One region of the Kitasatospora sp. NPDC059646 genome, then DNA from elsewhere that is predicted to be linked to it. Evidence: riboswitches for the same ligand, from Rfam matches in the RefSeq annotation. Region 1 holds a riboswitch; each other region holds the start of a gene.

Evidence for each region. Region 1 has a riboswitch for cyclic di-AMP ahead of ACFV1L_RS33715 (M23 family metallopeptidase). Riboswitches for the same ligand answer to the same signal wherever they lie in the genome.
Region 2: another riboswitch for cyclic di-AMP. It lies ahead of ACFV1L_RS08205 (transglycosylase family protein); the one in region 1 lies ahead of ACFV1L_RS33715 (M23 family metallopeptidase).
Region 3: another riboswitch for cyclic di-AMP. It lies ahead of ACFV1L_RS11905 (transglycosylase family protein); the one in region 1 lies ahead of ACFV1L_RS33715 (M23 family metallopeptidase).

Annotation. Positions count from the first base shown of each region.
Region 1 covers NZ_JBHWDS010000074.1:17,730-27,054, reverse strand. Annotated here, with positions in the region: gene ACFV1L_RS33750 (roadblock/LC7 domain-containing protein) at 1-264, opposite strand, end outside; gene ACFV1L_RS33745 (ATP-binding protein) at 248-1,519, opposite strand; gene ACFV1L_RS33740 (hypothetical protein) at 1,750-1,971, opposite strand; gene ACFV1L_RS33735 (hypothetical protein) at 2,142-2,324, opposite strand; gene ACFV1L_RS33730 (TetR-like C-terminal domain-containing protein) at 2,356-2,934, opposite strand; gene ACFV1L_RS33725 (alpha/beta fold hydrolase) at 2,934-3,755, opposite strand; gene ACFV1L_RS33720 (YiaA/YiaB family inner membrane protein) at 3,885-4,175, opposite strand; cyclic di-AMP (ydaO/yuaA leader) riboswitch at 4,402-4,565, shown strand; gene ACFV1L_RS33715 (M23 family metallopeptidase) at 4,576-5,343, shown strand; gene ACFV1L_RS33710 (DUF3995 domain-containing protein) at 5,362-5,859, opposite strand; gene ACFV1L_RS33705 (hypothetical protein) at 5,891-6,700, opposite strand; gene ACFV1L_RS33700 (GNAT family N-acetyltransferase) at 6,751-7,299, shown strand; gene ACFV1L_RS33695 (sensor domain-containing protein) at 7,415-8,107, shown strand; gene ACFV1L_RS33690 (class I SAM-dependent methyltransferase) at 8,194-8,922, shown strand; gene ACFV1L_RS33685 (MerR family transcriptional regulator) at 8,930-9,316, opposite strand.
Region 2 covers NZ_JBHWDS010000008.1:178,158-187,482, reverse strand. Annotated here, with positions in the region: gene ACFV1L_RS08210 (G8 domain-containing protein) at 1-697, opposite strand, end outside; cyclic di-AMP (ydaO/yuaA leader) riboswitch at 1,179-1,350, shown strand; gene ACFV1L_RS08205 (transglycosylase family protein) at 1,356-2,612, shown strand; gene ACFV1L_RS08200 (hypothetical protein) at 2,738-2,938, shown strand; gene ACFV1L_RS08195 (AMP-dependent synthetase/ligase) at 3,049-4,980, shown strand; gene ACFV1L_RS08190 (LacI family DNA-binding transcriptional regulator) at 5,040-6,062, opposite strand; gene ACFV1L_RS08185 (glycoside hydrolase family 13 protein) at 6,088-7,806, opposite strand; gene ACFV1L_RS08180 (sugar ABC transporter permease) at 7,848-8,750, opposite strand; gene ACFV1L_RS08175 (carbohydrate ABC transporter permease) at 8,801-9,325, opposite strand, start outside.
Region 3 covers NZ_JBHWDS010000013.1:86,094-95,418, forward strand. Annotated here, with positions in the region: gene ACFV1L_RS11890 (pseudouridine synthase) at 1-677, shown strand, start outside; gene ACFV1L_RS11895 (diiron oxygenase) at 810-1,736, shown strand; gene ACFV1L_RS11900 (CapA family protein) at 1,885-3,057, shown strand; gene ACFV1L_RS11905 (transglycosylase family protein) at 3,079-4,275, opposite strand; cyclic di-AMP (ydaO/yuaA leader) riboswitch at 4,279-4,445, opposite strand; gene ACFV1L_RS11910 (MFS transporter) at 5,006-6,259, shown strand; gene ACFV1L_RS11915 (MFS transporter) at 6,355-7,731, shown strand; gene ACFV1L_RS11920 (hypothetical protein) at 7,816-8,529, opposite strand; gene ACFV1L_RS11925 (tyrosine-protein phosphatase) at 8,584-9,276, opposite strand.

The DNA.
Region 1 (9,325 bases):
GCCGGCGGCGACCACGAACAGGTACCCGCCGCCGAACTCGATGATGATCTGCCGGGTCGGCCCGTCGCCGAAGCCCTGCGCCACACCCCGGGACAGCGACTGCAGCCCGGAGCAGGCGGCGGCCAGCCGCTCGGCGTCGTCCCGGCCGATCTTCGGGCTGCGGCCCATCTCCAGGCCGTCGTTGGACACCACGACGGCGTGCTGGACCTCAGGGACGGTGACGATGTCGGTCAGCAGCCAGCCGAGGTCAGGGGTTGTGGTCATGGAAGTCTCCCGAGCGCTGGGGAAGTTGAGGGGAAGCGGGGAATGCGTCGTGGCGGCCCTGCTCGGGCCGCCGGTCCTGCTGGGCGGCCGAACGGCCGCTGGCGGTCCCGGCCTGGAACAGCGACATGAACGTCTGCGCCTCGCGCGCACAGCGCGGCGGCGGCGCGGGCTGCTCCGGGGCCCGGGACCCGGTCTGCTGCGGGGCGCTGCCCCGGCGGTTGACCCGCCGCGGCAGGGTGCCGCCCTGCGGGGGGACGGCCGGCCGGCCGGCGTCCGCGGCGACGGACGGCCGGGGGGCCGCCGACGCCGACGCCGACCGGACGGCCACCGGCTCGGTGCGCGGGGTGCTGCTCGCGGGCCCCGGCAGCGAGTCGGTGAGCAGCGCGGACGGCAGCAGGACGACCACCCGCACACCGCCGTACGGCGAGGGCGCGGAGTTGATGGTGACCCGGAAGCCGTACTGCTCGGCGAGCCGGCCGACCGCGGCCAGGCCCAGCTGCGGGACCTCGCCGATCCGGGACACCTCCAGCGAGCCGCCGCCGGCCAGGGCGGCGCTCGCCTTGGCGACCGTCACCTCGGTCATGCCGACGCCGCAGTCGTCGATCTCGATGACCGCGCCGTTGTGGACCGGCATCAGCGTGACGTAGACCTGGGAGCTGGGCGGCGAGTAGCGGGTCGCGTTGTCCAGCAGTTCGGCCACCGCGTGGATCAGCGCCTCCGCGGCCGCGCCGAGGACGGCGGTGTCCACCCGGCTGTTCACGACCACCCGCTGGAACGGCAGGATGCGCGACTGGGCGCCGCGCACCACGTCCTCCAGCGCGACCGGCTCCGGCCAGTGCCGACCGGCCCGGGAGCCGCACAGCACGGCCAGGGTCTGCGCGAGGCGGGCCTGCTGGGCGGCCGCGTGGTCGGCCCTCAGCAGTCCTTCGAGCAGCACCGGGTCGTCGTGGGTGCGTTCCATCTCGTCCAGGCCGGCCTGCTGATCGTGGGCCATCACCAGGATGCGGCGGGCCACGCTGAGGAAGGCGCGGCGGGTGGCCGCGTTCATCTCCTGCTCGCGCAGCGCCGTCTCGGCACCCGCCTGACGGTCCGCCAGTTCGGCGGCCAGCCGGTCGCGGAGGCCGGCCAGCTCGCCCTCGGCGTCGGCCAGCCGGCCGCGCAGGGTGCGGGTGACGGCGCGGGACCGAGCGGTGGCCGCGAGAGCGAGAAGAGCGAGCAATGCGGCTGCTGCCAAGCACCATTGAGTGGTCGTCACGCGCGAATTCTAGGGTGGTATTCCTACTGACGTATGAACTGATCGAAGCATTGCTGTTCAGAGCGCGTCAATACTGGACAGAACCGGCGGAGCCGGACGTCCGCATGGGCAGCGGCCCGGTGGGGCGGAGGCAACGCCGCGTCGCCCCACCGGAACTCACGCTCCGTCACCTTCGTCGCCGTCAGTGGCGCTTCGCGCGGGGAGGTCGCCGCCCGCGCCGCGGCCCGCCGCTACTGGCCGTCGACCTCGCCGTACGGCTGTGGCTGCTTCGCCGGCACCGGCCGCAGCGAACGCAGGCTCCGGGCCACGGTGAAGCAGCGCGCCAGCGCCGCCCCCCAGCCCTCCGGCTGCGGCGCGTCGGCCCGCGGGATCGCAAGGGCTCCGTCGGGGGCGGTCCGGGGGGCGGGGATCAGCCCCGTGCCGGGCCGGATGTGCTGCGTCGCCTGCGGCATTGTGCTGTCCTCCGTGCTTGTCGGTCACACCCGTGGAAGGTCTCTACGCGGTATGACTTCCCGACCGGAGGACAGTGTTACGCACCGGTGGTGACGGAACGGTGGGGGACAGGTTGCGAAACGGTGAGGAGGGGCGCGCGGCGGGAGGGGTGCGCAGGCGGGCGCCGTTGTCAGGCCGGCGAGCCGTCCTCCTGGACGTTCTCGGCGAGCGGCCGGTCCGGGGCGGAGAGCGTGTCGGTGTGCGGGGCGGTGCCGCCCGCGTCCTCGTGGGCGGCGTGCGCACTCGGCGCGGTGAGCGAGGCGACCACGCCGACGGCGAGCGAGGCAAAGGCGAGCAGGCTGCGCTTCTTCATACCGGGTAGAACGCGGCAGGCCCCCCTCAGGTCACGCCCCGCGCGCACCCGGCCAGTCGGCCAGGCCGTCCACCAGCACCCGGGTCAGCCGCTCCAGCGTCACGTTCCGGTCCTCGGCGAGCTGGAACGCCCCCGCCGTGGTCAACGAGGCGAATCCGTGGGCCGTCGCGCGCAGCGTCCGTGCGGCGTGCACCGCCTCGGAGCCCTCCAGGCCGTATCCGCGCACCACCGCGAACAGCACGTTCACCAGCCGCTCGCCGGCCGCCGTCAGCTCCGGGTCCGGGTCGGGCGCCTGCGGCAGCGCGGCGTAGCGCCGCGGGAACCGGACGGCGTAGTCGGCGTACGCGGCGAGCAGTGCGGCGACCGCGCCGTCCCGGGAGTGGCCGAGGACCGCCGCGGAGAGGTGGTCGGTGAGCTCGTCGACGGTGCGGACGGCGACCAGGCGGCGCAGCTCCGGCAGGCCGCCGGCGACGTGCTTGTACAGCGAGGGGGTGGCGACCCCGGCCCGGGCGGCGACGGCGGCCAGGGTGAGCGTCCCGGCCCCCTGGGCGTCGATCAGGTCGAGGGCGTGGTCGACCACCGCGGTGGGGGAGAGTCCGGCGCGAGCCATCAGCGGGCGACCTCGTTCAGGAAGGGGAGCAGGGCGTCGGCGACCGCCTGCGGGTGGCCGGCCATCGGGTAGTGGCCGCCGTTCTCGATCATCACCTTACGGCCGCGCAGCGCGGCGGCCTGCCGGTCGGCGATCAGCTCGGGGTTCGGGAAGTCGGGGTCCTTGGAGCCCATCAGCACCAGGGCCGGGGTGTCGACGGCCGCGCACCAGCCGACCGGCGCGGAGTCGCCCGCGAGGTAGCCGCGCACTGCGGCCCGGCGGGCGGGCTCGCGCAGCATGTCGGCGAGGCCGGCCCGGTAGGCGTCGAAGTCGGCGGGCCGTTCGGTCGGGTAGTAGAACTTCTGCATCGCGCCCCACAGGCCCGGGAAGCGGGCCACCAGCGGGCCGGCCGCCGCGAACACCGCCTTCTGGAAGGCGTTCAGCGGGAGGTTCTCGATGAAGGCGTCGATCAGCACGATGCCGCCGGTGCGCTCCGGGGCGAGCCCGGCCGCGCGGACCACGGTGGCCCCGGTGTAGGAGTTGCCGACCAGGACGGCGCCGTGCAGGTCGAGGTGGGCCAGCAGGGCGACCAGGTCGTCGGCGATCGCGGCCGGGCTGTAGTCGGTGAAGCCGGTGGAGGACTCGCCCAGCCCGCGCAGGTCCATGGTGATCACCCGGTGCCCGGCGGCGCTCAGCAGCGGCGCGAGGTGCCGGTAGACGGCGCGCTTGTCGAGCATGCCGGGCAGCAGGACCACCGGGACGCCGGCTCCGGGCGTGTCGTCGTAGGCGATCCGGCCGCCGGTGACGTCGAGGTAGCGGGTGGTGCCGAGGGTGCTGTTCATCGCGGGCCTCCTGGGCGGGCGTTGCGGTGCGCCGGGCGCTGGAGGCCCGGCCGACTGCCGATAGCCATAAAGCTAAGGCTAATAGCTTTAGCCGTCAACCCGGCGCGGCCGGCGCGGCCCGACGCGGCGTCAGACGCCATCCACCTTGAACGGGTCGTGCTCGGCCAGCAGCTTCTCCAGCCGGGCCTGGTCGACCCGGCTGGTGATCGCGCCCTCCTCCTGGCGGTCCCGGATCACCTTGGCCAGCGTGAACGCGGAGGTGATCACGTACAGCAGTCCGATGGCGAGGAAGGCGCGGACCCAGGCGCTCACCGGCAGGTTGGCGATCCCCAGGGCGAGCGAGACGGCGGCCAGCGCGAACGAGGCGACGGCCTGCAGGAAGTAGGCGGAGGTGGTCCGGTGCGGCACGGGTGCGGTCATGGCACCAGGGTCGCGCCGGGCCGCGGGCGGGTCGTGAGTACGAATACTCAACCGCGCTGTCACCATCCGTCATGCTCCACCCGGGTCCACCTGGTGAATCGTCACAAATCGCCCATAGGTCGTCAGGAAAGTTTGGCTGTCTCCCGGGAGGAGCTTGGAATCATGGGGTCCATAGGATTAACGTTTGATAACGCAGCGCGGTCGGCAACGCCGTAACCATGCGGCACCGTGCGCCACGCCTAATCCACTTGGGCACGCCCCTCGGGGAGTCCCAGGAGCCGGGGAACCACGTTCCACCGGGGTGAATCGGGACGGCCCTGGGCCCGACCGTAGGAGACCTTCCACCTCCGAACCCGTCAGCTAACCCGGTCGGCGACAGGGAAGGAAGGAGCACGCCCCAGTGGCGTCGACCTACACCGATGCTTTCGGCACCCAGCTGCTCGACCCGCCGGTCGAGCCGGAAGCCGCCCGGCACCGGCTGCCCCGGCAGTCCCGCACCGGCGCGCCCCTGCTGGGCGTCACCGCGATGACCGCCGCGCTCGGCGCCACCGCCCTCGCCGCCGCCCCCGCCCAGGCCGCCGCCCCGGCACCCGTCACCGCCGCCGACGAGGCCTCCGACGGGCTGCTCGCCGCCGACCCCGGGCTCGCCCTCGCCGCCCGCATCCAGCAGCAGGCCGACGGCCAGCGCACCGCCGCCGACGAATCCGCCCGGCTGGCCGCCGCGCAGGAGGCCGAGGCCAAGCGGGCCGCCCAGCAGGCCGAGGCCGAACGCGCCGCCCACACCCTCCCGGTGGCCGGCTACCAGCTGACCGCGCACTTCGCGCAGTCCGGCGCGCACTGGGCGCACCTGCACACCGGCCTGGACTTCGCCGCCCGCACCGGCACCCCCGTCGTCGCCGTCGCCGGAGGCACCGTCACCTCGGCGGGCTGGTCCGGCCCCTACGGCTACCGGGTCATCCAGACCCTGCCCGACGGCACCGAACTCTGGTACTGCCACCTGTCCCGGATCGCCACCGCGGCCGGCCCGGTCGCCCCCGGCACGCTGCTCGGCGCGGTCGGCGCCACCGGCAACGTCACCGGCCCGCACCTGCACCTGGAGGTCCGCCCCGGCGGCGGCGCCCCGGTCGACCCGCTGCCCTGGCTCCAGCAGCTCGGCCTGCAGCCGTAGGCCGCAGCCCCACCGCGCTCACCGCCGGCCGCCGCGCTCCGCCAGGAGCCGGCGGCCGAACGCCGCACAGGCGAACAGCAGCCCGCCCGCCAGGAAGAACGGCTCGTACAGCACGGTCGCGAAGCGGTCCGTCGCGTCCATCCCCGCCACCGTCCGGTGCCCGGCCGCCAGCGCCGCCCAGTCCGGCACCGACGGCGCGGCGTGCACGAGCAGCAGCGCCGCCGTGCCCCGAGCCGCCGTCAGCAGCAGACGGGGCGACAGCCCGCCGCCCCACGGCCGGACCAGCGCCAGCGCCAGCGCCGCGGCCGCCGCGCACAGCGGGACCGCCACGACGTCGATCACCAGCAGCGGCGGGCTGCCGAGCACCGACAGGCCGCCCGGCAGACCGAGCCGGCCGCCCAGCAGCCAGTACAGGTGCACCAGCGAGAACCAGGCCGACCAGAGCGCGGCGCCGTACGCGGCGGCCCGGCGGAAAGGGTGGCGCAGACCGGCGGCCGCGGGAGTCATCAGGTCCATGGCTCCACCCTGGCCCGGCGGCCCGCGACCCTCAGTACGTCTCGGGGGCCAGGTCCGGGAACTCCTCCAGGAGCAGCCGCGACAGCCCCGGGACGGTCCACTCGCCGCACAGGTCGATCGCGGCCTGCGCCACCGCCTCCTCGAAGTCCTCGAACTCCCCGGCCAGTTCGTCCGGCATCGGCAGGCCCCGGGCGTTCAGCTGGGCCAGGTTGCGGTAGCTGCGGCGCATCAGGCCCTGCTCCAGCAGCCGCCGCGCCCCGTCCGTGGACACCCCGACCAGCAGCGCCCGGCCCGGCCCCCAGCCGCCGTCCCCGTCCAGCCCGGGCGCCTGCTCGAAGACCGCGAACCGTTCCTCCTCCGGCAGTTCGCGGAACGCCTCCAGCCAGGCCCGCACCTGCTCCGGCTCGCCGGTCGGCACCCCGTCCGCGCGCAACAGCGCCGTGTACAGCCGCGGCCAGGTCACCAGGTCGGCCCGGCGCAGCAGCGAGGCCAGCACCTCGCCCTGCCAGTCCGCCTCCTCGCGCAGCTTCTCCAGCCGCTTGGCGTTCAGCCGCCGCGCCGCCCGCTGACGCTCGATCAGCAGCCGCACCGCCGCCGGGTACGCCCCGGCGTCGCCGTCCGGCTGGACGTACAGGTGCAGCTGCTCGTACAGCAGGTGCTCCAGCACCGGCGAGGACAGCTCCGGGAAGCCGTCGTGCAGCCGGGCGCCGCCCAGCTCCAACAGCGTCAGGACGGTCCGCACCGCCGGCTCGGGCACCGCCTCCAGGCCCTCCTCGGCAGCCCACTCCAGCAGGTCGGCGGCTCGGGTACGGGGCAGCAGGTGCAGGTCTTCGTCGTCCACCCCGGTACGTTAGCCGGTCCGTCCGGGGCCGCCCGGTAGGGTCGACCCTCATGGAGACCGTCCGGCTGACCGGCCCCCGGCTCACCCTGCGGGAGTACGGCCACACCCCGGAGGACGTCGCCGCCCTGCACGCCGTCCACGGCGACCCCGAGACGGTCCGCCATCTCCCGTTCGACGCCGCCGACTTCGAGGAGTGCGCCGACCAGATCGAGCTCTACCTCGACGAGCTCGACCACGAACCCCGCGTGCACTACCGGCTGGCCGTCGACGACGCCGACGGCCGGCCGATCGGCCAGGCCGCCCTCACCCGCGAGGGCGAGCACGCCGCCCAGCTCGGCTGCGTGCTGCGCCGCGACACCTGGGGCCGCGGCCACGCCGGCGAGGTCACCTCGCTGCTGTGCGCCCTCGGCTTCGACACCCTCGGCCTGCACCGGCTGTACGCCCGCACCGACCCCGCCAACCCGGCCGCGGCCCGGGTGCTGACCCGGGCCGGCTTCCGGTACGAGGGCCGGATCCGCGCCGAGTCCCACTGGGGCGGCGCCTGGCACGACGCCCTCCAGTACTCCCTGCTCGCCCCCGAGTGGCGGTCCGGGGGTTAACCCCACCCCCGATCGGGCAGCAGGCATCATTCCGGCGGCCGGCGCGGTCCGGCACCGTGGAAGGGTGCCCGACGCCGCCGACCGGCGGCACCACCGCCCACCCGAAGGACCGCGGATGTCCACCGCTGCGTACCGTGCCGCCACCGCCGACCCCTCCGCCCGGCCCGGGTTCTGGCGCGCCCCGTTCTCCCGGTACACCTTCCGCGAGTTCGGCTTCGCGCTCAGCGGCCTCCCGATCGGCCTGCTCGGCTTCGCCCTCGTCACCAGCCTGTTCAGCGTCGGCCTCGGCCTCTTCCCGACCGCGCTCGGACTGCCCGTGCTCGCCCTGCTGACCGTCACCGGCCGCGGCTTCGGCCTCGCCGAACGCCACCGGATCCGCACCCTGCTCGACCTCGACCTGCCCGAGCCGCGCGAGGTGACGGCCCGTCGGGAGGGCGTCTGGGGCGCGATCACCGCCCGCCTCACCGACCCGGTCGGCTGGAAGGGCGCGCTGTACCAGTTCGTCATGTTCCCCTGGGCGATCCTCAGCTTCGTGCTCTCCACCGTCTTCTTCACCGTCGGCTGGGTCCTGGTCCTGTTCCCCGTCTACCAGTGGGTGTTCCGCCGCTGGACCGACTGGGACGGCTACCGGATCGCCGACTGGACGGACTCGCACGGCGTCCACCACGTCTACGAGCTGAACTCGCCGTTCCAGATCGGCGGCGTCAGCCTGCTCGGCTTCGCCTTCGTGCTGCTCACCCCGCTGCTGATCCACGGCCTCACCAGTGCCAACCGCCTCGCCGCCCGCGCCCTGCTGGCCGGGCGCTGAACATGCGCCGCCCCCGGGCCCGTGGTCGGATGACCCCGGGCCCGGGCCGCACCCCGGGCCCGCCGAACGCCCGGAGGCCACTGACGATGAGCCAGGCCAGCAGCACCCGCCCCGGCGGTCGGCGGACCCCCGCCGCCCCGCCCGTGCTGATCACCTCCCGCCCGCTCGACGAGTACAGCGCCTACTTCGGCCTCACCCGCGCCGAACTGCGCCGCCTGGACGGCCCGCTGCTGGACTGCCCCGGCGGCGCCGCCGCGTTCGCCGCCGAGGCCCGCGACCTCGGCTGCCGGGTGGTCGCCGTCGACCCCGGCTACGCGCTCGGCCCCCGCCGCCTCGCCGAACTCGCCGCCGCCGGCCGCGACACCATGGCCGGCGCCATCCGCCGCGACCCCGCCCGCCACCTCCCCCGCGCCCGGCACGGCCGCCGCCGCCCCGACAAGTACCTGCGCAGCTGGGACCGCGCCCGCGGCCTGTTCGCCGCCGATGCCGCCGCCCATCCCGGGCACTACGCCGCCGCCGCGCTGCCCCGGCTCCCGTTCGCCGACGGCAGCTTCGCGCTCACCCTCAGCTCCTACCTGCTGTTCGCCTACCCGGCGCTGTTCACCCCCGCCGACCAGTTCCGCGCGCTGCGCGAACTCGCCCGGGTCACCGCCCCCGACGGCGAAGTGCGGGTCTTCCCGCTGCACGACCACGTCGGCAGCCCCTGTCCGCACCTGCCGGAGCTCCGCGCCGCCCTCCGGCACCACCGCATCGCCAGCCGGGTGCTGACCACCGCCCCGGGCCACCGCGTCCTGGCGCTCGGACCCCGCCGCTGACGCCCCGTCAGCAGCCGCCCGCCGCCGCGGGAGCGTCCCGCAGCTCGCGCACCGCCCGCAGGTACGCGCCCACCGCGTCCCGGCTGCGGGACAGGCACTCCACCCGGTCGGTGAGCTGCCGGTGCTCCTGCTCCAGCGCGGCCAGCGTCTCCGGCGTGGCGCCCCGGACGTGGTACTGGCCGTCGACCAGGCACGGCAGCACCGCCCGGATGGTGCGGGTCGACAGGCCCGACTCCAGCAGCGAACGGATCTGCCGGACCCGCTCCACCAGCGCCTCGTCGTACTCCCGGTAGCCGTTCGCCGAACGCCCCGGCTTCAGCAGGCCCTGTTCCTCGTAGTAGCGCAGCAGCCGGGGCGACGCCCCCGCCCGGTCCGCCAGTTCGCCGATCCGCATCCGCGTCTC
Region 2 (9,325 bases), on a different contig from region 1:
CGCCCGGCTGCCAGCCTTCGGGGGCGGCGGCGAGTCGCAGCACGGTGTCGCCGGGCTTCAGGTCGGCGGCGGCGCGCACCCAGGCGGTGCGGGGCGCGCCGTCCAGCCGGAGGTAGCCGTGTCCGGTGACCCACAGGCCGGTGTCGGTGTCGACGACGGTCGTGCCGCCGCCCCGGAAGCGGCGTTCGTCGATGTCGGGGAAGCGCAGGGTGTGGGTGTGCGCCTGGTCGGGCGCGAGTGCGAGGGTGCCGCGGACTTCGACGTTGCCGCCGCTCTCCAGGGTCAGCGAGCTGTCCTTGGCGAAGACCAGCGAGCCGCCGGTGTCGATCAGCAGCGAGCCGACCCGGGCGTCGGTGTCGAGCACCACCCGGTCGGTGATCCGCACGGCGCTGCCCGGACCGGGGACCTTGCCGCCCCAGCCCTTGGCGTCCGACCACGTGCGCCCGCTCTCGTCGACCGGCGGCGGGGGCGGGGTCGGCTGCGGGCCGGAGGCGGCGGGAACGGCGCGGGGGTGCTGATGGCCCGTCGCCCCTGCGCCGGGCGGCGGCGGGGCGGCCTCCTCCGCCGCCCCGGCCAGCGACTGGCGCAGCACCATTCCCCCGCCGACCGCCGTCACGGTGCCGACCGCCAGCCAGGTCAGCATCCGCCGCCGTCCGATCGGCGGCCGCCGGTGGCGCCCGTTCTCCCAGTGCTCCACGATGGCCGCCTCCCGAACGCGTGCAGGGACTCCGAATCGTCGGGGGCAGCATAGGCGGCGGGCCGGACGGAAATGCGCGACTTCCGCGCGGGTTAAGCATTATGACGTACCGTCAGGCCGGTGCCGGAATTCCGCGGCCGTGCGGGCGGGCCGGGCAACCGCCGGAACGGAGCGGGACATTCACCCGCAAAACGTCCCCGCTGCCCGTGATCAAAACGCCCAGCGGGGTGAATACTCCCGCACGCCGCTGCATAACACCCCAAATCGGACTCAAGATCGTCGAATTCCTGACGTGCGCCCAGTTCTCGCCATTCACAGCGGAGTTCGTCCGGAATTCCTTGATCGCGTTTTTCGGGCCCGGTGATGCCCGTCACAGGCATTTGCGAATCATCCTTAAATCCGCTTAATCTCCTGCCCACGTTCGTGGACACACGGACCCAGCTCACCCGGAACGCCGAGTCCTGCCGCCGGGTGGGCCGGCTGATGCGAGACGCACCGCGGCAGGGGCGGGGGAACCAGGTAAGTCGCCCTGGGCGGGTCCACGGACCGGTCCGGGGCTTGGGGTGAAGCCGTGCGCGCCGACAGGTGTGCGCGGCCGGGCGACTCCGGCCCGAATCCGACAGCTCACCTCGCAGGCGTGGGAGAGGAACGCATCTTCATGCTGCCCATCAGCGCCAAGCGCGCCCGCCGTCTGATCGCGACCACCGGTGTCGTGGGCATCGGCCTCTCGATCCCCTGCCTGACGGCCGGCACCGCCTCCGCCGCCTCGGTGGCCACCTGGGACAAGGTCGCCCAGTGCGAGTCCAGCGGCAACTGGTCGATCAACACCGGCAACGGCTTCTACGGCGGTCTGCAGTTCACCGCCTCCACCTGGGCCGAGTTCGGCGGCACCGCGTACGCCGCGCGCGCCGACCTGGCCACCAAGGACCAGCAGATCGCCGTCGCCGAGAAGGTGCTGGCCTCGCAGGGCCCCGGCGCCTGGCCGGTGTGCTCGATCCAGGCCGGTCTGACCAAGGGCGGCGCCGCCCCGCAGGTCGACACCTCCGCGAACACCGCCGCGCCGGCCGCCCCCGCCGCCAAGCCGGCCCAGGACACCGCCCAGCAGCAGACCCAGGCGCCGGCCCCGAAGCCGCGCCGGCAGGACCAGGGCCAGACCCGCCGCCAGGCCGAGCAGGGCGCCCCCGCGGCCGACCGGGCCGCCGGCAGCTACACCGTGGTGGCGGGCGACTGGCTGTCCACCATCGCGCAGCGCCAGCACGTCGAGGGCGGCTGGCAGAAGCTGTACGAGCTGAACCGCGACGTGCTGACCGAGGGCCCGGACGTGATCTACCCGGGTCAGCAGCTCGCGCTCGGCAACGTCTCGGTCGCCGAGGCCCCGGCCCGGCAGTCCGCCCCGGCCGCCAAGTCCTCGTCCAACGGCTCGAACTGGAAGGGCGACCGCTCCGGCGGCCAGTCCTCCGGCACCGCCAAGAGCACCGCCAAGAGCACCGCCGCGGCCCAGCCGAGCACCACCGCCAAGAGCACCGCGACCACCGCCACCGCCACCAAGGCGACCGGTTCGAAGGCCGCCGCGATCGACTTCGCGCTGTCGAAGGTCGGCCAGGCGTACATCTACGGCGGCACCGGCAACGGCGGCTGGGACTGCTCGGGTCTCACCCAGGCGGCGTTCCGCCAGGCCGGCATCAGCCTGCCGCGCGTCGCGGCCGACCAGGCCGACTACGCGACCCGCGTCTCGCTGGACAGCCTGCAGCCGGGCGACCTGCTGTTCTGGTCGAACAACGGCGCCAACTCGGGCGTCTACCACGTCGCGCTGTACGTCGGCGACGGCAAGTACGTCGAGGCCGCCAACCCGAGCGCGGGCGTGCGCACCATGACCATCGCCAACTGGGCGCCGGACTTCGCCGGTCGCGTCTGATCCCGCCCCTCGCGAGGTGACGGACGCCGGTCCGTGAGCGCCGCTGCCCCGGAGACCCTGGTCGGCTCCGGGGCAGCGGCCTATCCTCGGCCGGAAGCACTTCATCGGGACCGGGGAGCGTGGCGATGGCGAAGCTGACGATCACTCTGGAGGCGGACCTCGCGCTGGAGGTGATGATGCGTCTGGGAGTGAGCAGCCCGCAGGACGCGGTGGAGCTGCTGGTGCGGGACTTCCTGGCCACCGGCCGGCGCACCGAGGCGCGGACCGGCGGGAGCCGGGAGGGCGAGCGGTTCGCCGGTCCGGCGCCGGACGCCGAGCAGGGCTGAGTCCGGAGGCTCGACCAACCTCTGTTACTTGCAAGGAACTTACCGTCTAGTAAGTTCGCGGCCGAGTCCCTACCCTGGGCGGACCCCACCCCCCTCCAAGGGAGTTCGCCATGGCACACCCCCTCGCCCGTGCCGCCCGCGCCGAACACCTGCGCGACCGCGCCCCCGTCGAAGTCCTGCGCTCCGGCGGCCGGGTCGTCGAGGCCCGCACCCCCCACCTCGTCCCGCCGCCGGACGCCGGCAGCCTCGCCGACCTGCCGTTCCGCAACGCCCGGGAAGCCCCGGACGCCGAGGTGCTGACCCGACGCCGGCCGGACGGCGGCTGGCAGCACGTGACGGCCCGCCGGTTCGCCGACGAGGTCGCCTCCGCGGCCCGCGGCCTGGTCGCGGCCGGGGTGCGGCCCGGCGGGCGGATCCTGCTGATGTCGCGCACCCGCTACGAGTGGACGCTGCTGGACTTCGCGGCCTGGGCGGCCGGCGCGTCCCTGGTCCCGGTGTACCCGACCTCCTCGATCGAGCAGGCCGAGTGGATCGTCCGGGACTCCGGCGCGGTGCTGGCCGTCGCGGAGGACGCCGCCACCGCCGAGGTGCTGACCGTGGCGATCGCCCGCACCGGCGGCACGGTGCCGCTGTGGCGGCTGGACGAGGACGCCGTCGGCGCCCTCGGTGAGCTCGGACGGGCCGTCCCGGACGCCGAGTTGACGCGGCGCAGGGAGGCGCTCGGCCCGGACAGCGAGGCCACCCTGATCTACACCTCCGGCACCACCGGCCGGCCCAAGGGCTGCCTGCTGACCCACGCCAACTTCCTCACCGAGGCGGCGAACTGCCACGCGATGCTGGAGCCGGTGTTCAGCGCGGCGACCGGCGAGGAGCCGTCCACCCTGCTGTTCCTGCCGCTGGCCCACGTGCTCGGCCGGATGATCCAGGTGACCTGCGTGTACGGCCGGATCCGGATCGGCCACAGCCCGTCCCTGAAGCCCGACGAACTACGGCCCGACCTGGCCGCGTTCGGCGCCACCTTCCTGGTCGGCGTGCCCTACCTGTTCGAGAAGATCCACCAGTTGGGCCGGGCCGAGGCGCAGGCCAAGGGCGCGGCGCGGGTCTTCGACCGGGCCGCCGCGGTCGCGGTGCGCTACGCCCGCGCCGAACTCGCCGCGCTGGCCGGGGAGGGCCCGCACGCGCCGCTGTCGCTGCGGCTGGCGCACGGCCTGTACGACGCCCTGGTGTACCGCCGGGTGCGGCAGGCGATGGGCGGCCGGATCCGCTACGCGATCAGCGGCGGCTCCTCGATCGACCCGGAGCTGCTGCTGTTCTACGCCGGCGCGGGCGTGCTGGTGTACGAGGGCTACGGGCTGACCGAGACCACCGGCCCGTCCACCGTGAACCCGCCGCTGCGGCCCCGCCCGGGCACCGTCGGGCCCCCGGTGCCGGGCAGCGCGGTGCGGGTCGCCGAGGACGGCGAGGTGTTCCTGAGCGGCAGTCAGCTCTTCGACGGCTACTACGAGTCGGGGGCCGGGCGGCCGGTCCGGCAGCAGTGGTTCGCCACCGGCGACCTGGGCCGGCTGGACGAGGACGGCTACCTGACCGTCACCGGCCGCAAGAAGGAGATCCTGGTGACCTCCGGCGGCAAGAACGTCTCCCCCGGCCCGCTGGAGGACCGGCTGCGCGCCCACCCGCTGATCAGCCAGTGCCTGGTGGTCGGCAACGGCCGGCCGTACGTGGGCGCGCTGCTCACCCTCGACCCGGAGGCGGTGGAGCGCTTCCTGCAGGAGCGCCCGCCGGCCCCCGGCGGCGGGGCGGAGACCGGGGCGGCGCCGGAGGTGAGCACCGCCGTCCCGCTGCACCGCACCGTGCTGGCCGCGCTCGCCGAGGCCGTGCGGGCCGTCAACTCGACCGTCTCGCGGGCCGAGTCGATCCGCCGGGTGCGGGTGGTGTCCGGCGACTTCACGGAGGAACGGGGCCTGCTCACCCCGTCGCTGAAGGTCCGCCGGCAGGCCGTCGGCACCGCCTACCGGCGGGACATCGAACAGCTCTACGGCTGAACGCGCCCGCGGCCCCCGCTCCGGGCGGAACGGGGGCCGCGGGTCGGGCACCGGTCGGGTCAGGTGCGCGGACCGGAGCCGGTGGAACCGCGCATCACCAGTTCCGGCTGGAACATGAACTCGGAGCGCTGCGCCGGGTTTCCGCCGACCTCCTCCAGCAGGGCGTCGACGGCGGCCGTGGCCATCGCCTCGACCGGCTGCCGGACCGTGGTCAGCGGCGGTTCGGTGAACGCTATCAGCGGCGAGTCGTCGAACCCGACCACCGAGACGTCCTGCGGCACCGACAGGCCCCGGCGGCGCACCGCGCGGATCGCGCCGAGCGCCATCATGTCCGAGCCGCAGACGATCGCCGTGCAGCCCTTGTCGAGCAGCGCCTGGGCGGCGGCGTGACCGCCCTCCACGCTGAACAGGGTGTGGTGGATCAGGTCGGCGGCCTCCTCCGCGGTGCGCCCGGTGAGCTGCTGGAGCGCGGCGGTGAAGCCCTCGATCTTGCGCAGCACGGGGACGAACCGCTTCTGACCGACCGCCAGCCCGATCTTGTCGTGGCCGAGTTCGACCAGGTGCTGGACGGCCATCCACATCGCGGCCCGGTCGTCCGGGGAGATGAACGGTGCGGCGATCTTCTCGCTGTAGCCGTTGATCAGCACGAACGGGACCTGGCGGCCCGCCAGTTTGGCGTACCGGTCGTGGTCGGCCGTGGTGTCGGCGTGCAGTCCGGAGACGAACACGATGCCGGCCACGCCGCGCTCCACCAGCATCTCCACGAGTTCGTCCTCGGTGGAGCCGCCGGGGGTCTGGGTGCACAGCACCGGCGTGAAGCCGTGCCGGCTGAGCACCTGCTCGATCACCTGGGCGAGCGCGGGGAAGATCGGGTTGCTGAGCTCCGGGGTGATCAGGCCGATCAGCCCGGCGCTGCGCTGGCGCAGCCGGGTGGGCCGCTCGTAGCCGAGCACGTCCAGCGCGGCCAGCACCGTCTGGCGGGTCGTCGCGGAGACGCCCGCCTTGCCGTTGAGTACGCGGCTGACGGTGGCTTCACTGACCCCCGCCTGCGCCGCGATGTCGGATAGTCGCGCCGTAGTCACGATCCCAGAGCCTATTGCAACCACCTCAGACCGCCCACCACGCGGTGCTGTCCGCGGGGAGTTCGACGGTCCCGGACTCCGCCACGGGCGCGGAGGACAGCAGCAGCCGTCCGGGGGCGGGAACGCCGACGGTCTCGCCGGTGGTGTTCACGGTGCACACGAACGAGCCCTCGGCCGCGTCCCGGCGGAACATCAGCACGCCCTCGGGGGCGGCCAGCCACTCGACGTCGGTGCCGGCACCGAGCGCGGGCTGCGCGCGGCGGACGGCCAGCGCGGAGCGGTACAGCTCCAGCGTGGACGTCGGGTCGCCGGTCTGGACCTCCACCGACAGGTCGGCCCAACCGGCGGGCTGCGGCAGCCAGCTGGGGCCGCCGGCCACCGGGCCGAAGCCGTACGGGGCCTCGGTGCCGGACCACGGGATCGGCACCCGGCAGCCGTCGCGGTAGCCGTCCTGGCCGGCCTGCCGGAAGAACGACGGGTCCTGGCGGACCTCGTCGGGCAGGTCGGTGACGTCCGGCAGGCCGAGCTCCTCGCCCTGGTAGATGTACGCCGAGCCGGGCAGTGCGAGCATCAGCAGGGTGGCGGCGCGGGCCCGGCGCAGGCCGAGTTCGCGGTCGCCGGCGGTGCGGATCTGGGTGCCGAGGCCGGGCGGGTTGGCGAACCGGGTGGCGTGCCGGGTGACGTCGTGGTTGGACAGCACCCAGGTGGTGGGGGCGTCGACCGGGCGCATCGAGTCGAGCGACAGGTCGATCACCTCGCGGAGCTTGCCGGCGTCCCAGTCGGTGCCCAGGTACTGGAAGTTGAACGCCTGGTGCAGCTCGTCGGGGCGGACGTAGTTGGCGGTGCGCTGGACGGTCGGGGTCCAGGCCTCGGCGACGCCGATCCGGTCGCCGGGGTACTCGTCGAGGATCTTGCGCCAGCTGCGGTAGATGGCGTGCACGCCGTCCTGGTCGAAGAACGGCATGACGTCGTTGCCGAGCAGCTTCAGCTGGTCGTGGCTGCCGAGGTCGGGCAGGCCGGGAGCCTTGACCAGGCCGTGGGCGACGTCGATCCGGAAGCCGTCGACGCCCATGTCGAGCCAGAACCGCAGGATGGAGCGGAACTCGTCGGCGACCGCGGGGCTGTCCCAGTTGAAGTCGGGCTGCTCCGGGGCGAACAGGTGCAGGTACCACTCGCCGGGGGTGCCGTCGGGGTTGGTGCTGCGGGTCCAGGCCGGGCCGCCGAAGATGGACTCCCAGTCGTTGGGCGGGAGTTCGCCGTTCTCGCCCTTGCCGGGGCGGAAGTGGTAGCGCTCGCGCAGCGGGGAGCCGGGGCCCTCGCGCAGCGCGCGCTGGAACCACTCGTGCTGGTCGGAGGAGTGGTTGGGGACCAGGTCGACGATGATCCGCAGGCCCAGGTCGTGGGCGTCGCGGATCAGCCCGTCGGCGTCCAGCAGGGTGCCGAACATCGGGTCGACGGCGCGGTAGTCGGCGACGTCGTAGCCGGCGTCGGCCTGCGGGGAGGCGTAGAACGGCGACAGCCAGACCGCGTCCACGCCCAGGTCGCGCAGGTAGGGCAGGCGGCTGCGGATGCCGGGCAGGTCGCCCATGCCGTCCCCGTTGCCGTCGGCGAAGCTGCGCGGGTACACCTGGTAGATGACCGCGTCCCGCCACCAGCCGCCTCTGGAGGCCCCGGTGGTCGCAGCAGTCGTCCGAGCGGCGGGAACGGCGGCGGGCCGGGAGGCGTCGGCCAGGTTCTGGGTCATTGGACAGTCATCCCTTGGGTGCTGTGGAAGGTGACGGAGGTTCAGGACTTCGCGGCGCCGGCCGTCAGGCCGGTCACCAGGTGGCGCTGCACCAGGTAGAAGACGACCGCGGCGGGGATGGCGATGAGCACCGAGGTGGCGGCCATCAGCTGCCACTGGTGGTCGTGCTCGCTGACGAACGAGGCCAGGCCGACCGCCAGCGTGTACTTGCTGGACGAGAGCATGAAGGTGGAGGCGTAGGCGACCTCGCCCCACGCGGTGAGGAAGGAGTAGAAGGCGGCGACCGCCAGGCCCGGGCGGGCCAGCGGCAGGATCAGCCGCCAGAAGGTGCCGAACGGGGAGAGCCCGTCGACCCGGCCGGCCTCGTCGATCTCGACCGGAATGGTGTCGAAGTAGCCCTTCAGCAGCCAGGCGCAGTAGGGCACGGTGGTGGCGGAGTAGACCAGGATCAGGCCGGTGTAGCTGTCCAGCATCTGCAGGTTGGACAGGATGTAGTACATCGGCACGATCAGCACCGCGATCGGGAACATCTGGGTGACCAGCAGCGTCCACATCAGCTGGCGGTGGCCGGGGAAGCGCATCCGGGAGACCGCGTAGCCGGTGGAGGCGGCGATCAGCACGCCGATCAGGGTGGTGCCGCCGGCCACGATCGCCGAGCTGCCGAACCAGCTGAGGAAGTCGGTGTCGCCCAGCACCCGGCCGTAGTTGGCGAGGGTGGCCTTGTCCATGATCTTCGCCGGGTGCAGGTAGTCCATGTCGTCCGGCCCGAGCGAGATGTACGCGATGTACAGCACCGGGAACAGGGCGACCAGGCTGGCGAGGATCAGCGTGCCGTGCGAGAGCACGGTGGCGAGCGTCGAGGACTCGCCGCGCGCCCGTACCTTGACGGGTCGTCCGGCGGGCTTCGCTGCGTCGGTGGCGGGGCGGTCGGCGGTGAGAGTCATGGGGCTACCTGCCTGGTCGTGGTCCTTGGGGTTCAACTCGGCCGCCGTGCTCATCCGTTGGCCTTCTCGTTCCGGGCCAGCCAGCGGCGGTAGAAGGTGGTGAAGACGATCAGGATGGAGAGCAGCAGGATTCCGTAGGTCGCGGACTGCGCGTAGTCCGCGGGCTGCTGGCCGAAGCCGAGGCGGTAGGCCCAGGTGACCAGGATCTGCGCGTCGGGAGCGCCGGAGCCGAACAGCAGGAAGATGACGGCGAACTGGTTGAAGGTCCAGATCACGCCGAGCAGGACGACGGTGGAGGAGACGGTCCGCAGGCCCGGCAGGGTGACGTAGCGGAACCGCTGCCAGGCGCTGGCGCCGTCCATCTCGGCGGCCTCGTACAGCTCGGCCGGGATGGACTGGAGGCCGCCGAGCAGCGAGATCATCATGAACGGCACGCCGACCCAGGTGTTGACCAGGATCGCGGCGCACTTCTGCGCCAGCGGGTCGGACAGCCAGCCGGGTTCGGGCAGGTGCAGCATCGACAGCAGGCCGTTGACGGCGCCGCCGTCGGCGAGCATCAGCCGCCAGGAGAACAC
Region 3 (9,325 bases), on a different contig from region 1:
TGGTGCCGTTCCCCGTCGAGGTGCTGTACCGCGACGAGCGGATCGTGGTCGCCGACAAGCCGCACTTCCTCGCCACCACGCCGCGGGGCAGCCACGCCACCGAGACCGCCCTCGCCCGGCTGCGCCGGGACCTCGACCTGCCCCGGCTCAGTCCCGCCCACCGCCTGGACCGGCTCACCGCGGGCGTGGTGCTGTTCGTCGCCGATCCGGCCTGCCGGGGCGCCTACCAGGGCCTGTTCGAACGGCGGGAGGCCGTCAAGCGGTACGAGGCGATCGCCCGGCACGACCCGGCGGTGGCGCTGCCGACCACGGTGCGCAACCGGCTGGTCAAGGACCACGGGCGGCTGGACGCCTACCAGGTGCCGGGGGAGCCCAACGCGGAGAGCCGGGTCGAGCTGCTGGAGGCCCGCGACGGCGTGGGCCGCTACCGGCTGGCACCGCGCACCGGCCGCACCCACCAGCTGCGGGTGCACATGAACGGGCTGGGGCTGCCGATCCTCGGAGACCCGATATATCCCGCGCTGCTGCCGGAGCAGGACCCGGAGGACTACCGGCGCCCGCTCCAACTGCTGGCTCGCTCGCTGGAGTTCACCGACCCGGTGGACGGCGGGGCGCGGCGCTTCGTCAGCCGGCGGGAGCTGGCGGCGTGGGCCGACCCGGACGGCTGGGGCGCCTGAGGGTTCGTCGGGACGGCGATGGGGCCTCCTTGTGCGCAGTGTATTGACGGGCAGTCTAATAACTTCTACCTTCGCGGCAGTGGCACCGTTCCACCCACGACGCCCCTCGACCCCCACCGCGAAGGAGCCGGCATGCCGCCCCAGCCCGCCGCAACCCCGACCGCTCCCGACCGCGAGCGCGCCGCCCCCGACCGGGAGCGCACCGCCGAACGCCTGCTCGCCTCCTCCGCGAAGCTCTCGTTCAACCCCCTCAAGGACGTCGACTGGGACGCCGACCCCGTCCCCGGCGCCTACTACTGCCCGCCCCGCCACCTCTCCCTCTACGGCACCGACCTGTGGGAGCGGATGACCGAGGACGAGCGCATCGAACTCTCCAAGCACGAGGTCGCCTCGATCGCCAGCGTCGGCATCTGGTTCGAGGAGATCCTCATGCAGATGCTGCTGCGCCACGCCTTCGACCGGGACCCCACCAGCAACCACGTCCAGTACGCGCTCACCGAGATCGCCGACGAGTGCCGGCACTCGATCATGTTCGCCCGGATGATCGCCAAGATGGGCGTTCCCGCCTACGGCGCCGGATTCGTCGCCCACAACCTCGGCCGGCTGTTCAAAGCGATCTCCACCCACAGCCAGACCTTCGGCGGCACCATGTACGTCGAAGAGATCCTGGACGCCTTCCAGCGCGAAGTGATGAACGACGAGACCCTCCAGCCGCTCACCCGGCAGGTCTCCCGGATCCACGTCATCGAGGAGGCCCGGCACATCAGCTACGCCCGCGAGGAACTCGTCCGCAAGCGGCTCGGGCCGGTGCAGCGGCGGTGGGAGCAGCTGTTCCTCGGCGTCGTCATCTACTACGCCACCACCGCGCTCATCCACCCCCGGCTCTACGCCGCCGTCGGCATCGACCCGAAGGTCGGCAAGGCCGTCGCCCGGGCCAACCCCCACTGGCGCGCCACCAAGACCGAGATGGCCCAGAAGGTGATCGGCGTCCTGGACCGGGCCGGACTGGTCGGCTGGGCCAACCGCTGGCTGCTGCGCGCCGCCGGAGTGATCGCCTGAGCGGCCGGAACACCCCCGGCCGTCGCTGACGGCCCCGCACGCACAGGACACCGGCGCACAGTTGTGACCGTCCGGTGCGGATGTGGCCTTCCGGTGATCGACCTGCGCGGATAGGGTACGACGCATCGAACGATCCGGGGGGATCACCATGCGCCGCGCACCACTCGGCACCGCCGCCGCCGCCCTGCTGCTCGCCACCGTCGCCGGATGCGGCGGCCCGACGCCGTCCGCCGGCGGGGCCACGGCCAGTGCCCCCGGCGGCGACTCCGCCGGGGGCGCACCGTCCGCCGCATCCGGCAGCCCCGGCGCGGCGGACGGCGGCGGCGCGAGTGCGGGCAGCACCACGAGCGCGGGCGCGGCAGCACCGAGCGGAGCGGCGGGCAGCATCACGGTCGCGTTCGCCGGCGACGTCCACTTCGAGGGGAGGACCGCCGCCCGGCTCGCCGCCCCCGCCGCCGAGACCGCGCTCGGACCGATCGCCAAGACCCTGGCCGCCGCCGACCTGGCCGTGCTCAACCTGGAGACCGCGATCACCGGGCGCGGCAAGCCCGAACCCAAGACCTACACCTTCCGCACCAGCACCAAGGCGCTGACCGCGCTCAAGGACGCCGGCGTCGACGTGCTCTCCCAGGCCAACAACCACGCCGTCGACTTCGGTCCCGACGGCCTCACCGACACCCTCGCCGCCAAGGCCGCCTCCCCGATCCCGCTGATCGGCATCGGCAAGGACGCCACCGAGGCCTACGCGCCCCACCTCACGACCGTGCGCGGGGTGAAGGTCGCCGTCCTGGCGGCGAGTCAGGTCGACGACCTCACCAACCAGAAGTGGCGGGCCGGCCAGCACAAGCCGGGCATCGCCTCCGCGTTCGACGAGAAGGCGCTGCTGCGCGCCGTCACCGACGCCAAGGCGCAGGCCCCCGTGGTACTGGTCTACCTGCACTGGGGCGAGGAAGGCGTGGCCTGCCCCACCGCCGCACAGACCGCCCTCGCCAAGAAGCTCGCCACCGCAGGCGCCACCGCCGTGGTCGGCACCCACGCCCACACCATGCTCGGCGCGGGCATGCTCGGAAACACCTACGTGGCGTACGGCTTCGGCAACTTCCTCTGGTACGGCACCTCGAACTACACCGCCTCCGACGAGACCGGCGTCACCACGCTCACCATCACCGGCGAGGGGCGGGTCACCGGCGAAACGTTCACCCCCGCGCACATCGACGGCCGGGGCGTGCCCGTCCCGCAGACCGGCAGTGCCGCGAAGAGCGCCCAACAGCGCCGCGACGGCCTGCGGGGCTGCACCGGGCTGGCCGCCGTCCCCAAGTGACGGCGGCCAGCCCGGCGGGCGTCAGCCCAGGTTCAGCACCTGGCCCGGGTGGATCAGGTCCGGGTTCTCGCCCACCACCTGCTGGTTGTCCTTGTAGAGCTCGGCCCAGCCGCCGTCCAGTTCATGCGTGCGGGCGATCTTCGCGAGCGTGTCGCCCGGGCCGACGGTGTACGGCTGCGGGGCGGTGGTCGCGGCGCTCGGCGCGGCCGCCGGGGTCTCGGCGGACGCGGCCGGGGCGGTCGGTGCGGTGTCGGCCCGGCCCGGGGACGGCGCGGCGGACGTCGGGTCCGTGGCGGGAGCGGTCGGTGACGGAGTGGTGGTGGCGGGGGCGGACGGCGTGGGCGGTTGGGTGTTGCCGTTGTTGCCGTTCCCGTTCCCGTTCGGGTTGCCGTTCTGGTCGCCGGCGGGCGTGGACGGGCTCGGGGTGGCGCTCGGGTCGGTGGACGGCAGCGGGACGACCGGGACGACCGGGACGACCGGGGTCACCGGGGTGACCGGCGCGGTCGGGGTGGCGTGGCCGTCCGGGACGGTGGTGCTCGGCGCGGTGGTACCCGGAGCGGGCGTGGCGGCGGGCGGCTGAGGGTTCGTCAGCTGCACGTAACGCTCGTACAGGCTCTGGTGGCTGGTCCAGAACCAGCCGCCGTTCTTCTGGTACCAGTAGACGTGGTAGACGGGGTCGTAGCCGGGCAGGCCGGAGAAGACCGGGGCGGCGCTCGGCTTGGTGACGGTGCCGTCCGGAGCCGCGTTGGCGGCGGCGACGCCGCGGGCGCCGCGCAGCGAACCCGTCTGGTCCGCCGAGTCGTTGTCGTCCACCACGCCGGGGGCGGTGGCCACGCTGAGGTTCGCCGAGTCGGCGCACCCGGACCAGGGCTGCGGGCCCTCGGTGGCCAGGATGCGTTCGGCGACCGCTATCTGCTGGCTGCGGGTGGCCCCGTTCGGCAGTGCGGCGTACTGGGTGCCGCCGTAGTCGACCCAGCGCTGGGCGTTGATCTGCAGGCCGCCGTACAGGCCGTCGCCCGCGTCGGCGCTCCAGTTGCCGCCGCTCTCGCACTCGGCTACCCGGTCCCACACCGCGCTGGGGGCGGCGTGCGCACTCGTCACCGCGAGCAGGGGCAGTGCGATGCCGACACCGGCGGCGCCGGCCGCGGCGATCGCCCGCTCGGCCGTCTTCTCCGCCTGGCTCTGCCGACGGTGGCGTCCGGAACCCGTGAAGAGCATGCCCGATCCTCTCCGCACGCCTGCGAGGTGAGCTGTCGGGTTCGGGCCGGGAGGGAGGCCCGGCCGCCGCACTCCGGTCGGACCGGCGCGGACGGCTTCACCCCTAGCCGTGGGGAACGGCGTCCTGCGTGGTTCCCCCGCCCCTGCCCGGGTTGTGGTGGTCGACCCGGCGACGCGGCGGACAGGGCTCGGCGAAACCGCGCGCGGGGGCCCGGCGGTGCGGGCCGGACCGAGCCTATTCACTCGAACGGCGCAATCACAAGCGCATCGCGCCCGCGTCACGGTCGAATCACGCCCGCCCGGAGGGCCGTCGGACACGGACCGCCCTTGCGGGAGCGGGGGAGCGCTGCGACCGTGCGTGGGCGACCTGTTGACGATCATTTCGGTGGCGGCGGCGATCCTCGGTGACCCTCGGCGGGGCGGCGGCGGCCCTCGGCGGCGCGGTGGCGGGGTGCGGCGTCCGGCGTTCGGACGGCGGGATGGTCCGGAGGTCGGTCGGCCGGTCGGGAAAATCTGGCCGATCGGTGGGATTGGAGAGGCCGGACGAAGGGAACGCGGGCGGCCCGGAACGGCTCGCCACCGGCTGACGGCACCCCAACCTGCTTGCGGCAGAGCCAAGTTGGCACCAATCGGGGCAAATGTCGGTGTTGCGGATAATTCGCGCGACAGCGGGTTCGGCGGCTCCCTACCATCGCGGTGATCGTTACCCCGACCTGCTGTGGAGGTGCCCATGGCTGGGCTGATTCCCGAAGTGCTCCGAGCGGAGCGCCAGTTCGCCCGGCTGTTCGTAGGCCAGTCGTTGTCCGTCCTGGGCGACAGGGTCTCGTTCGTGGCGCTGCCGTTCGCCGTGCTGTCGATCGGCGGGTCGGCTGCCGACGTCGGTCTGGTGGCCGCGGCGGGCCTGGTGCCGATGCTGCTGTTCACGCTGGCCGGCGGCGTGTGGGCGGACCGAATGCCGAGACAGCGGATCATGCTGGCCTCGGACCTTGTGCGGTGCGCGGTCCAGACCGCCGTGGCGGTGCTGCTGTTCACCGGGACGGCCACGGTCGGCGCGCTGGCGCTGCTGATGGTGGTGTTCGGCGTGGCGGATTCGTTCTTCCTGCCGGCGTCCACGGGGCTCCTTCCGCTGTTGCTGTCCGGGGACCGGCTGCGCGAGGCCAACGCGTTGCGCGGGTTCGTGAGCTCGACGGGGCTGGTGGTCGGTCCGGCGCTGGCCGGTGCGCTGGTCGCCCTGGCCGGGCCCGGCGGCGCCCTGCTGGTGGACGCCGCGAGCTTCGCGGCCAGCGCCCTCGTCCTGGCCAGGCTCGGCCCGGTGGGCGGGCCGGTGCACGCGGAGCGGGCCGAGCGGCTCGGCTTCCTGGCCGAACTCCGGGTCGGATGGCGGCAGGTGTGCGACCGCTCCTGGGTGTGGTCGAGCATGCTCGCGATAGCCGTCTACCACGTGGTGGTGCTGCCCTCGGTGTTCGTGCTCGGCCCGGTCCTGGCCGACCGCGAGTGGGGCGGCGCGGGCGACTGGGCCCTGGTCGTGATCGCCTTCGGTCTCGGCTCGATCGTCGGTGACGTCTGCGCCTACCGCCTGAAGCCGGCCCGGCCGATGGCGGTGGCAGCCGTCGCGATGGCGGTCGCCTCCTGCCAGGCGCTGATCATCGGATCCGGCGCACCCGTCCTGGTGATCGCCCTGCTGGAGGCCTGTACCGGAGTCGGCGTCTCGCTCTTCTTCGTGCTGTGGGAGACCTCGCTGCAGGTGCACATACCCGAGCAGGTGCTGTCCCGCGTCAGCTCCTACGACCACCTGATCGCGGTGGCGCTGATGCCACTCGGCCTGGTGCTCGCCGGTCCGCTCTCGGAAGGGCTCGGCGTACACCGCACGCTGTTCGGCATGACAGCGCTGGCGGTCCCGGCCGCGCTCGTCCTGCTGGCCGTGCCCGCCGTCCGGCGGTTGCCCGCGCAGGCGCAGGAAGAAGCCCTCTCCATTCATCCATAAAAGATTGGAATATGATCGATGCTGCACCGCTCGATCGACGCCCGCGGAGCACCGTCCCGAGCCACCACGTCCGACGCACCATCCGGGAGCCCGCCATGTCCGTCCAGGCCCAGCGTCCCCTGCCGCCCCCGGGGGCCACGCCGAGCGCTGCTCCGCGCACCACTCCGGGCGGCGGGTCCCCGGGCAGGCCGATCCGGCTCGGCCTGCGCGCCAACCTCGCGCAGTTCAGCCTGCTGGTGGCGGTCAACGCGCTGGTCGGCGGCATGCTCGGCCAGGAGCGGACGGTCCTGCCGCTGCTCGCCGAGCGGGTCTTCCACATGTCCGCCTACACCGGCGCGCTGACGTACATCCTGGCGTTCGGGGCGACCAAGGCAGTCACCAACTTCTTCGCCGGGACGCTGTCCGACCGGTACGGACGCAGGCCGGTGCTGATCGCGGGCTGGCTGGTGGCCCTGCCGATACCGGCGATGCTGGCCTGGGGCCCCACCTGGGGCTGGATCGTCGCGGCCAACGTGCTGCTGGGCGTCAACCAGGGCCTCACCTGGTCCACCACAGTGATCATGAAGATCGACCTGGTCGGGCCGGCCCGGCGCGGCCTCGCGATGGGTCTCAACGAGGCGGCGGGATACCTCGCGGTGGCCGTCACCGCGACCGCCACCGGGGCCGTCGCCGCCCACTGGGGCCTGCGTCCGCAGCCGTTCCTGCTCGGCGCGGCGTACGTCGCCCTCGGCCTGGGCCTGGCGGTCGCCGCGGTCCGGGAGACCCGTGAGCACGCCCGGGCCGAAGCCGCCGCCCACCCGTCCCCGCCGGGCACCGGCACCGAGCAGGAGGGCGCGGCCACGGCGGGACCGCACACTCCTGCCGACGACCGGGCCGCACTCGGCACCGCCCGAATAGCCCGTACCACCAGCCTCGGTGACCGGGCGCTGTCCAGCGCCAGCTGGGCCGGCATGGTCAACAACCTCAACGACGCGCTCGCCTGGGGCATCTTCCCGCTGCTGTACGCCGCGCACGGGCTGGAACTCGGCAGGATCGGCATCCTGGCCGCGCTCTACCCGGCGGTCTGGGGCGCGGGGCAGATGCTCACCGGCTGGTGGTCCGACCGGATCGGCCGCAAGCACCTGATCACCGCGGGCATGCTGCTCCAGGCCTTCGCCCTCGCTCTGGTCGCGGTCGGGACGTCCTTCCCGGTGTGGGCCGCCGCCCAGACCCTGCTCGGCGCGGGCACCGCCCTGGTGTACCCGACCCTGCTGGCCGTCATCGGCGACGTCGCCCACCCCGCCTGGCGGGCCCGCGCCGTCGGCGTCTACCGGCTCTGGCGCGACGGCGGCTTCGCGGTCGGCGCACTGATGGCGGGCATCCTCGCCGACGCGTACGGCGTGACCACCGCGATCTGGGCGGTCGCCGCCCTGACCGCCCTGGCGGGCATCACCGTGGCAGTGCGGATGTACGAGACCCACCCGCGCACCTGACCGACCGTCAGCGGCGCACGACGACGCGCACGTCCGAGGAGGCGCCTACAGGAGGCGTCTACAGGAGGCCTCTACAGGAGGTGCCTACAGGAAGAGCGAAGCGATGCCCAGTACCAGGGCGAGGGCGGGCAGCACCGCGAACCAGCCCAGGCCGAGCCGGTAGGGAGTGCTGAGCCCCCGGCGACGAGGCGGGGCGTTGCGGCGGACGCTCAGCAGTACCAGTCCGGCACCCGGAACGAAGGAGAACAGCCACAGGCCGAACAGGAACTTGGCGCCGTCCGCCAGCGTCTGGCGGGCGCCGAGCTCGACGCAGCCGCCCGTCGGGGAGCAGCTGACGTCCAGCACGGTGCCGGCCGCGTACCGGGTCGGGGCGTCCCGCAGCAGCCAGGAGCCGTCCACCGTGTCGGCGGCCCCGCGCTCGCCGTGGCCGTAGCAGTTGTAGGCCTTGGTGCGCCCGCCGCCGTTCGCCAGGCAGGCGTCCACGGTCATGCTCAGCCTCGGGGTGCCGCGCCAGCCGACCTGGTAGCTGAAGTCGGTGGCCGCCTGGCGGACGAGCAGGACACCGAGGAGACCGGCGAGCAGGAGACCGAGCACGCCGAGGGCCATCGCACAGCGGGCCGAGAACCGGGCGTTGCCGGATCTGCGGAGCCCGTCCTTCGGCGCGGCGACCGTCCCGGGGCCCGCGGCGGTGGCCACCGGCGCGACCGTCGTGCGTACCGGGCCGGTGGCAGTGGTGGGTTCGGCGGGGGCAGTCGGGTCGTCGGGGTCGGTCAGGTGGTTCGGGTTCGTGGCGTCCATGGTTGATCCCCCGTCGGTTCGCGCCTCGTCGGCACCATAGCGCCGGGAAGGCCGCTACGGGCAATCTGCGGAGCGGAACTCGGAGCGCAGGGCGGCGAGTTCGGACGTTCGCGCGCCGTGCGCCCGCAGGTGGTCGTCCAGCGTGCCGTGCTGGGAGCGGACGGACAGCAGGGCGCGGCGCAGGTGGACGGCCGCGACCGGGCGGGTGGCGTGGCCGGGGACGGCGGGGTCGGGGGCGGTGAGCCCGAGCGCGGCGTTGGAGCGCAGGAAGTCCGAGAGGATCTCCGGCTCCCCCGCACCGAGCAGCGACTGCAGCAGTGCGACGACCACACCGGTGCGGTCCTTGCCGGAGGCGCAGTGCACCAGGACGGCCCGGTGGTCGGCGCTGAGCAGCGCCCGGATCGCGGCGACGGTCGGGCGTCCGGCGAGCTCGGCCATCAGCGGGTACAGCTCGGCCGGCTCCTCGGGCCAGCGCTGCTCGGCGAAGACCGGGACGTGCAGGTGCCGGATGCCGCTGCCGTCGAGCGCGTCCGGCCGGGCGACGGTCTCCGGTGTGCTGCGCAGGTCGAGGACGGTGCGCACCCCGAGGTCGCGCAGCGTCCGCACGCCGTCGGGCGTCAGCCGGTCGAGCGCGCCGGAGCGGTACAGCACTCCACGGGGGAGCGCGCCGGCTCCGCCCGCGTCCCGGAAGTTGCGCACCCCGGGGACGGCGGGGCCGTCCAGGGCCGTCATCGGTTCGTCCGTCATCACGGCGGTCATCCTAGGCGTGCCCGGTCCAGGGACGGCCCGCCGGGCC